3 regions of the Streptomyces sp. NBC_00557 genome follow, and region 1 is predicted to be linked to each of the others. Evidence: predicted binding sites of a transcription regulator. Region 1 holds the regulator's gene; each other region holds the start of a gene.
The links. Region 1 encodes HspR, which represses chaperone genes until heat shock. Its sites were predicted from a motif close to TTGAGNNNNNNNNNCTCAA; they were not measured.

Region 1 (2,266 bases):
AGACCCTCACCTGCGGCTCGCCCACGAGCGCCACCGACGCCGCCGGCGACACCGAGCGCGCCTGCACCGACTACTCCGGCCGCCGCGGCACCGCGTACCACTACACGGTGCTCCGCAAGGACTCGGCCGGGCGCTGGTCGGTGCCCTCCGCCGAGGTCACCGCCGTCCGGCCCGGCGACGAGACCCCGCCCCCGGCCGTCACCGGCCTCGCCGCCGAGCCCCTCGAGTACGGCATCCGCCTGTCCTGGCAGCCCAGCACGGCCCCGGACCTCGCGTCCTACGCCCTCTACCAGCAGCAGGACGAGGCCCACGACCCCGAGTACCTGGGGAAGGCGGACGCCTCGGCGACGCAGACCCTGCTGCCCTGGCCGGCCGACGGCACGTCGTACCGCCTGTTCGTCGTGGCCGTGGACGTCTACGGCAACTCCCTGACCTACCAGGACGATCCGGACGTCGAGGACTGGAGCGTGCCGGTCGCCTCCGTCCCGGTGACCGCGCTCGACCTGCGGCCCACCTCGGTCCCGCCCGACACGGCGGGCTGCCAGACGACGACCTGGAGGACCACCGGCGGGATCAGGGTGGAACCGTGGTGCCCCTACGAGGACACCTCCTCGGTGACCGGCTTCCACGTCTACCGCTGGAACCACGCCGAGGAGCGGTTCGTCCGGCTGACCGAGGCCCCGGTGGCCAAGAGCCGGGACGGCTGGTTCTGGACGGACACCGACGCCCCGGCCGGCACGACCGTGTACTACATGATCTCCCTCGTCCGGGCGGACGGCACCGAGTCCTTCGCCGACACCGACTACACCATCACCCCGCCGAGCGCGTCCTGACACGGTGAAGGGGCCCGCGGGCGACCGCGGGCCCCTTCACCCTGTTCCACTCAGTCCTGCTGCCTCAGTCCTGTTGCTGCTGGCGCTTGGGCCGCCACACCACCAGCGCGCTGGTCTGCTGGACCTCCTGGTACGGCACCAGGTCGCGCCGGTAGGAGGCGTGGACGGCGGCCTCGCGCTGCTGCATCGCGGCCGCCGCGCCGTCCAGGGCCGCCTCCAGCTCCGCCACGCGGGACTGGAGGGCGGCGACCTGGTTCTCCAGTTCGATGATGCGCTTGATGCCGGCCAGGTTGATGCCCTCGTCCTGCGACAACTGCTGCACCTGGCGGAGCAGTTCGATGTCGCGGGCCGAGTAGCGGCGGCCCCGGCCCGCGGTGCGGTCCGGCGAGACCAGGCCCAGGCGGTCGTACTGGCGCAGCGTCTGCGGGTGGAGTCCGGAGAGCTGGGCCGCCACCGAGATGACGTAGACCGGGGTCTCCTCGGTCAGTTCATACGGGTTACGTCGACGGCCGTCCATCTCTCTCAGTCTCCCTTCGCGGCCTCGAACAGCTCCGCCCGCGGGTCCTCGCCCGCGGTCGCCTCGCGATACGCCTCGAGCGCGTCACGAGCCTTCCCCGACAGGTCCTTGGGCACACGCACCTCGACGGTGACCAGGAGGTCGCCGCGGGTGCCGTCCTTGCGGAGCGCGCCCTTGCCCCGGGCGCGCATGGTACGGCCGTTGGGCGTGCCGGGCGGAAGTTTCAGGGTGACGGGCGGTCCGCCGAGGGTCGGCACCCGGACCTCGCCGCCGAGGGCCGCCTCGGGGAACGTCACCGGCACGGTGACGGTGAGGTTGTCGCCCTTGCGGCCGAACACCGGGTGCGTGCCGACGTGCACGACCACGTACAGGTCGCCCGCCGGTCCGCCCCGCTCGCCGGGCGCGCCCTTGCCGCGCAGCCGGATGCGCTGCCCGTCGGTCACCCCGGCCGGGATGCGGACCTGCATCGTCCGGGACGACTTCGCCCGGCCGCTGCCCTTGCACTCCATGCAGGGGTGCTCGGCGATCAGGCCGCGGCCCTTGCAGTCGGGGCAGGGATCGGTGAGCGAGAAGCCGCCGCCCGAGCCCCGGGCGACCTGCCCGGTGCCGACGCAGGTCGGGCACACGCGCGGCGTGCCGTTCTTGTCGCCGGTGCCCGAGCAGGCCTTGCAGGGCGCCTGGGAGGACATCCGCAGCGGCACCGTGGCGCCCTCGATGGCCTCCGTGAAGCTCAGCGTGACCTCGGACTCGATGTCCTGGCCGCGCCGGGGCTGGGTCCGCGTGCCCGCGGCGCCGCCGCGGTTGAACAGGCCCCCGAAGACGTCACCGAGTCCGCCGCCGAAGCCGCCCTGGGTGCTCGCGCCGCCTCCGAAGAGGTCGCTCAGGTCGAAGTTGAACGAGCCGCCGGCGCCCGGCC
Region 2 (2,266 bases), 3.5 Mb from region 1:
TCGTGGTGTTGCGCTCGATCAGCTTGGTCATGATGCCGCCCTTGGTCTCGATGCCGAGGGACAGCGGGGTGACGTCGAGCAGCAGGACGTCCTTGACCTCGCCCTTGAGGACACCGGCCTGCAGGCTGGCGCCCATGGCCACGACCTCGTCGGGGTTGACGCCCTTGTGCGGGTCCTTGCCGGTCAGTTCCCGCACCAGCTCGGTGACGGCGGGCATACGCGTGGAGCCGCCCACCAGGATGACGTGGTTGATGTCGGAGACCTTGATCCCGGCGTCCTTGATCGCGTTGTGGAACGGCGCCTTGCAGCGGTCCAGCAGATCCGCCGTGAGCTGCTGGAACTGGGCGCGCGTCAGCTTCTCGTCCAGGTGCAGCGGGCCCTCGGCGGACGCCGTGATGTACGGCAGGTTGATGTTCGTCTCCGTCGAGCTCGACAGCTCGACCTTGGCCCGTTCCGCCGCCTCGCGCAGCCGCTGCACGGCCATCTTGTCCTGGGAGAGATCGATGCCGTAGTTGTTCTTGAAGGTCTTGACCAGGTGGTCGACGATGCGCTGGTCCCAGTCGTCGCCGCCGAGGTGGGTGTCGCCGTTGGTGGCCTTGACCTCGATGACGCCCTCGCCGATCTCCAGCAGCGACACGTCGAAGGTGCCGCCGCCCAGGTCGAAGACGAGGACGGTCTGGTCGTTCTCCTTGTCGAGGCCGTACGCCAGCGCCGCCGCGGTCGGCTCGTTGATGATCCGCAGCACGTTCAGGCCGGCGATCTCACCGGCCTCCTTGGTCGCCTGCCGCTGGGCGTCGTCGAAGTAGGCGGGCACGGTGATCACCGCGTCGGTGACGTCCTCGCCCAGGTGCGCCTCGGCGTCCCGCTTGAGCTTCTGCAGCACGCGCGCGGAGATCTCCTGCGCGGTGTACCGCTTGCCGTCGACGTCGCCGTGCTCCGGGAACCGCCAGTTGTGGTCGCCCATGTGCCGCTTGACCGAGCGCGCGGTGCGCTCCACGTTTGTCACGGCCTGCCGCTTGGCGACCTCGCCGACCAGCACCTCGCCGTTCTTGGCGAACGCCACCACCGAAGGCGTCGTCCGGGCGCCTTCCGCGTTGGTGACCACGGTGGGCTCGCCGCCCTCGAGGACCGAGACCACGGAGTTCGTCGTTCCCAGGTCTATACCGACTGGACGCGCCATCGGGACTCACCCTCCTCGTCTGTGCCCTGTCCGCCGGGGCCCGCCGAGAACGGCACGCCCGGGCGGCGGCCGGGTACCCCCTTGGCGGCGGGCACCTCCATTTTCGGCCACTCGGCCGACCACCGCGAGCTGCCCTTTTCGGTCCGGATTGCCTCACTAAACGAGATAAAACTTGAGTCCAACCTCGTCAAGCCTCGGGGCGGACGAGGTCGGCCGAGGAGGGCGGGCCCCCATCGTGTGGAGGCCGACCGATGAGGGCGGCCTCCCCATCGTGTCCGTTTCATGTCAAGCTGGACGGGTCGCTGTGCCACGGATACCGGGGGGAGCGGATGTGAGCGCGGGACGCCGGCGTCTGGTCCTGCTGCTGGTGACGTTGGGGACCTTCGCCGCCGCGCTGACCGGGCTCTACGCGCTGACGGGTATCTGGCTGACACGTGACGCGGCCGATCGGTGGGCCATCGCCATCGCCTTCGCCGTGGCCGCTTCCGGCGCCGCGGACAAGGCACTCAGCCCGTGGGCCGCCCAGGCCCCGCACGACGCCTCCGCGGATCGGGGCAACGGCCGGCCGGCCGCGTCCACGGCGCCTTCGAGCACCGATCCGCCGGGCCGCCGCGACACGGACACGGACGGCGCCCGGCCGGATCCCTCCATGACCTCGCGCGATCCTGCGAGCCCTCCGCCGGAGCCGCCCGGCGGGCGGCGGTGGCCGACCCGGGAGCGTGTGACGACGGCCCTGGTGTCGGCGGCCGTCACGGCCGCGGTGTGCGCAGTGGTCTACGGGGCACTGGCACCCGGGACCGGCCACGCCCGCGCGGCATCCACCACGACCGCCTCCAGGGCACGCCCGTCCGGCACCGGGACGACGACTCCCGCTCCGCACGGCTACACCCTGGTCTACCGTCACCGGACGCTGGCCCTGAAGAACTACACCTTCTATTTCGACCTGCGCGCGGGCGCGGTCAGCGGATCGGAGACCGCCTGGAGCGTCAGCACGGACGCCGGGGGCGACGGCAACGGCGCCTTCGAACTCCAGCCGCTCACCGACGCGTACGTCGCACCGGGCAGGTCCGTCCCGACCGCCGCCCA
Region 3 (2,266 bases), 1.1 Mb from region 1:
CCCGCTCCAGCTTGTCGACCTCCTTGAGGGCGGCCTCGCGGACCTTCTCCGGCAGGTCGGCGGCCTCGACGCGGGCGCGGTAGTCGTCGGACTCCTCGCCGTCCTTCTCGCCGTTCAGCTCGCGCAGTTCCTTGCGGACGGCCTCCAGCTGGCGGCGGAGGAGGAACTCGCGCTGCTGCTTGTCCACGCCCTCCTGGACGTCCTTGGCGATGGTCTCGGCCACCTCCTGCTCGGCGAGGTGGTCGCGGAGCGCCTGTGTGGCGAGCTTCAGCCGGGCCACCGGGTCGGCGGTCTCCAGCAGTTCGACCTTCTGGCCGGTGGTCAGGAACGGCGAGTAGCCGGAGTTGTCGGCGAGCGCGGAGACGTCGTCGATGGCCTGGACGCGGTCCACGACCTGCCAGGCGCCGCGCTTCTTCAGCCACTCGGTGGCGAGCGCCTTGTACTCCTTGACGAGTTCGGTGACCTGTCCGGGCAGCGGGTCCGGCACGGTCTCCTCGATGCGCGCGCCCTCCACCCACAGGGCCGCGCCGGGACCGGTGGTGCCCGCGCCGATCCGCACCCGGCTCCGGCCGCGGATCAGAGCCCCCGGGTCGCCGTCGGCCAGCCGGCCGACCTGCTCGACCGTGCCCAGCACACCCGTCTTGGCGTACGTGCCGTCGATCCGGGGCACCAGCAGCACCCTGGGCTTGCCCGGTTCCGACCGGGCGGCGGCCTGCGCGGCCTCCACCGCGGCCCGCACCTCGGCGTCGCTCAGGTCCAGCGGAACCACCATGCCGGGCAGCACGACCTCGTCGTCCAAGGGCAGCACGGGCAGGACGAGCGTGAACGCCGGTGACTCAGCAGCCATGATCTCCCCTTCGGCAGTCAAGTTGAGCTGTACCGACTCAACCGCTGGGGGGCGTGCTGGTGTTCCCCGCCTTTGTTCGCTGTGAGCGATCAGACTCGCCCAAGCGGGTGCCCGGGAAGGCGCGTTCGCGGATGCGGTGGGGTTGTTCGCGGAGTTTCCCGCGCCCTATCGGGGCGCCTGCGCCCACCGGCGTACGAGGGGCCGGCTCGCCACCCCTGTCGCCAGCGCGATCAGATGGCCCCAGTTCGTCATCGGGTCCTGGAAGGCGACCAGGTCGCTCACCAGCTCGGCGGCCGTCAGGGCGAGGAGGGGCAGGCCGAGCCAGGGGCGCAGGAGGCCGGACAGGGCGCCGATGCCGGCGGCGACGCCGAAGCTGATGCCGTAGTCCAGGCGGTGCAGCGAGGTGGCCGGCAGATGGCCGGCCAGGACGGCCAGGCCCACGGGAACCTCGGTGGCGAGCGTGGCCAGGACGTGCCCGCCGAGGAAGACGCAGGCGGCTCTCGCGCCGCCGATCCGCCGCTCCAGCGCCGTGAGGACCAGCACGAACGCGAGCGCGAACGGCGACAGCACCCCGCCCGCGATCCACAGCGCGCTCGCCAGCAGCACGACCGCCGGAGAGCGCACCAGGTGGGCCACGTCCGTACTGGAGGCCTGGTAGAGGGCGTGCACCACGGCGGGGTCGGCGTCGGCGGCGACGACGGAGGTGAGGGCCAGCAGGGCCGCGTAGCCGAAGGTGAACGGGGTGCCGGCGGAGGTGGGCAGCAGGCGCCACAGCCGGGGACACGGAAGCCGCAGCGGCACGGCCGGGGCCGCCTCGGCCGGGGCGGCGGGCCGGGGAGCGGGAGCCGGGGCGTCCCGCTGGCGCGGCATCCCGTCCAGGAGGTCCGCGATCACGGGGACCGGGGCGGCGGCGGAGCCGCCGGGGAGGGGCGCGCCCGCCGGGGGCGGGGACGCGGCCGTCGCGGGGCCCGTCGCGGTCCGTTCCACGTTCGCGGCACTCCTTCCGTCCGGGTCAACCCTTGGCGCTCCTCGAGGCCGCTGTCTATGACCGACGCCACGCGAGAGCCGATTCACAGCAACCTCCTACGTTCCGGCCGCGTCCGCGCTCCCGCTCCCCGGGGGGCACATCAGTACGCCCCCGGTAATTCCCGTGCCGGCCACGGTGTGTTCAAGCAGGATGGGGGTCATGACTGCCGTGTACGACTCCCCCGTGGTCCTCGACCGGCGCGACGGCCCCTACGGCGAGGTGGTGCTGCGCCGGCACGGAGGGCTGCTGCAGATCATCGCCAACGGCTGCTTCCTCATGGACACCTCCGACGGGCGCTCGGAGCGGCTGCTGGTCGACGCCGCGTACGAGGCGCTGGACGGCCGCCCGCAGCCGAGCGTGCTGATCGGCGGGCTGGGCGTGGGGTTCTCGCT

Region 2: a site for HspR is predicted at 1,353-1,371, ahead of dnaK (molecular chaperone DnaK). Genes of this name have one in related genera too.
Region 3: a site for HspR is predicted at 870-888, ahead of lon (endopeptidase La). Genes of this name have one in related genera too.

The regions. Positions count from the first base shown of each region.
Region 1 is NZ_CP107796.1:3,852,345-3,854,610, forward strand. It holds gene OG956_RS16505 (fibronectin type III domain-containing protein) at 1-833, shown strand, start outside; gene OG956_RS16510 (heat shock protein transcriptional repressor HspR) at 898-1,350, opposite strand; gene dnaJ (molecular chaperone DnaJ) at 1,356-2,266, opposite strand, start outside.
Region 2 is NZ_CP107796.1:325,587-327,852, reverse strand. It holds gene dnaK (molecular chaperone DnaK) at 1-1,180, opposite strand, end outside; gene OG956_RS01520 (hypothetical protein) at 1,512-2,266, shown strand, end outside.
Region 3 is NZ_CP107796.1:2,755,752-2,758,017, forward strand. It holds gene lon (endopeptidase La) at 1-847, opposite strand, end outside; gene OG956_RS11380 (rhomboid-like protein) at 1,013-1,834, opposite strand; gene OG956_RS11385 (spermidine synthase) at 2,034-2,266, shown strand, end outside.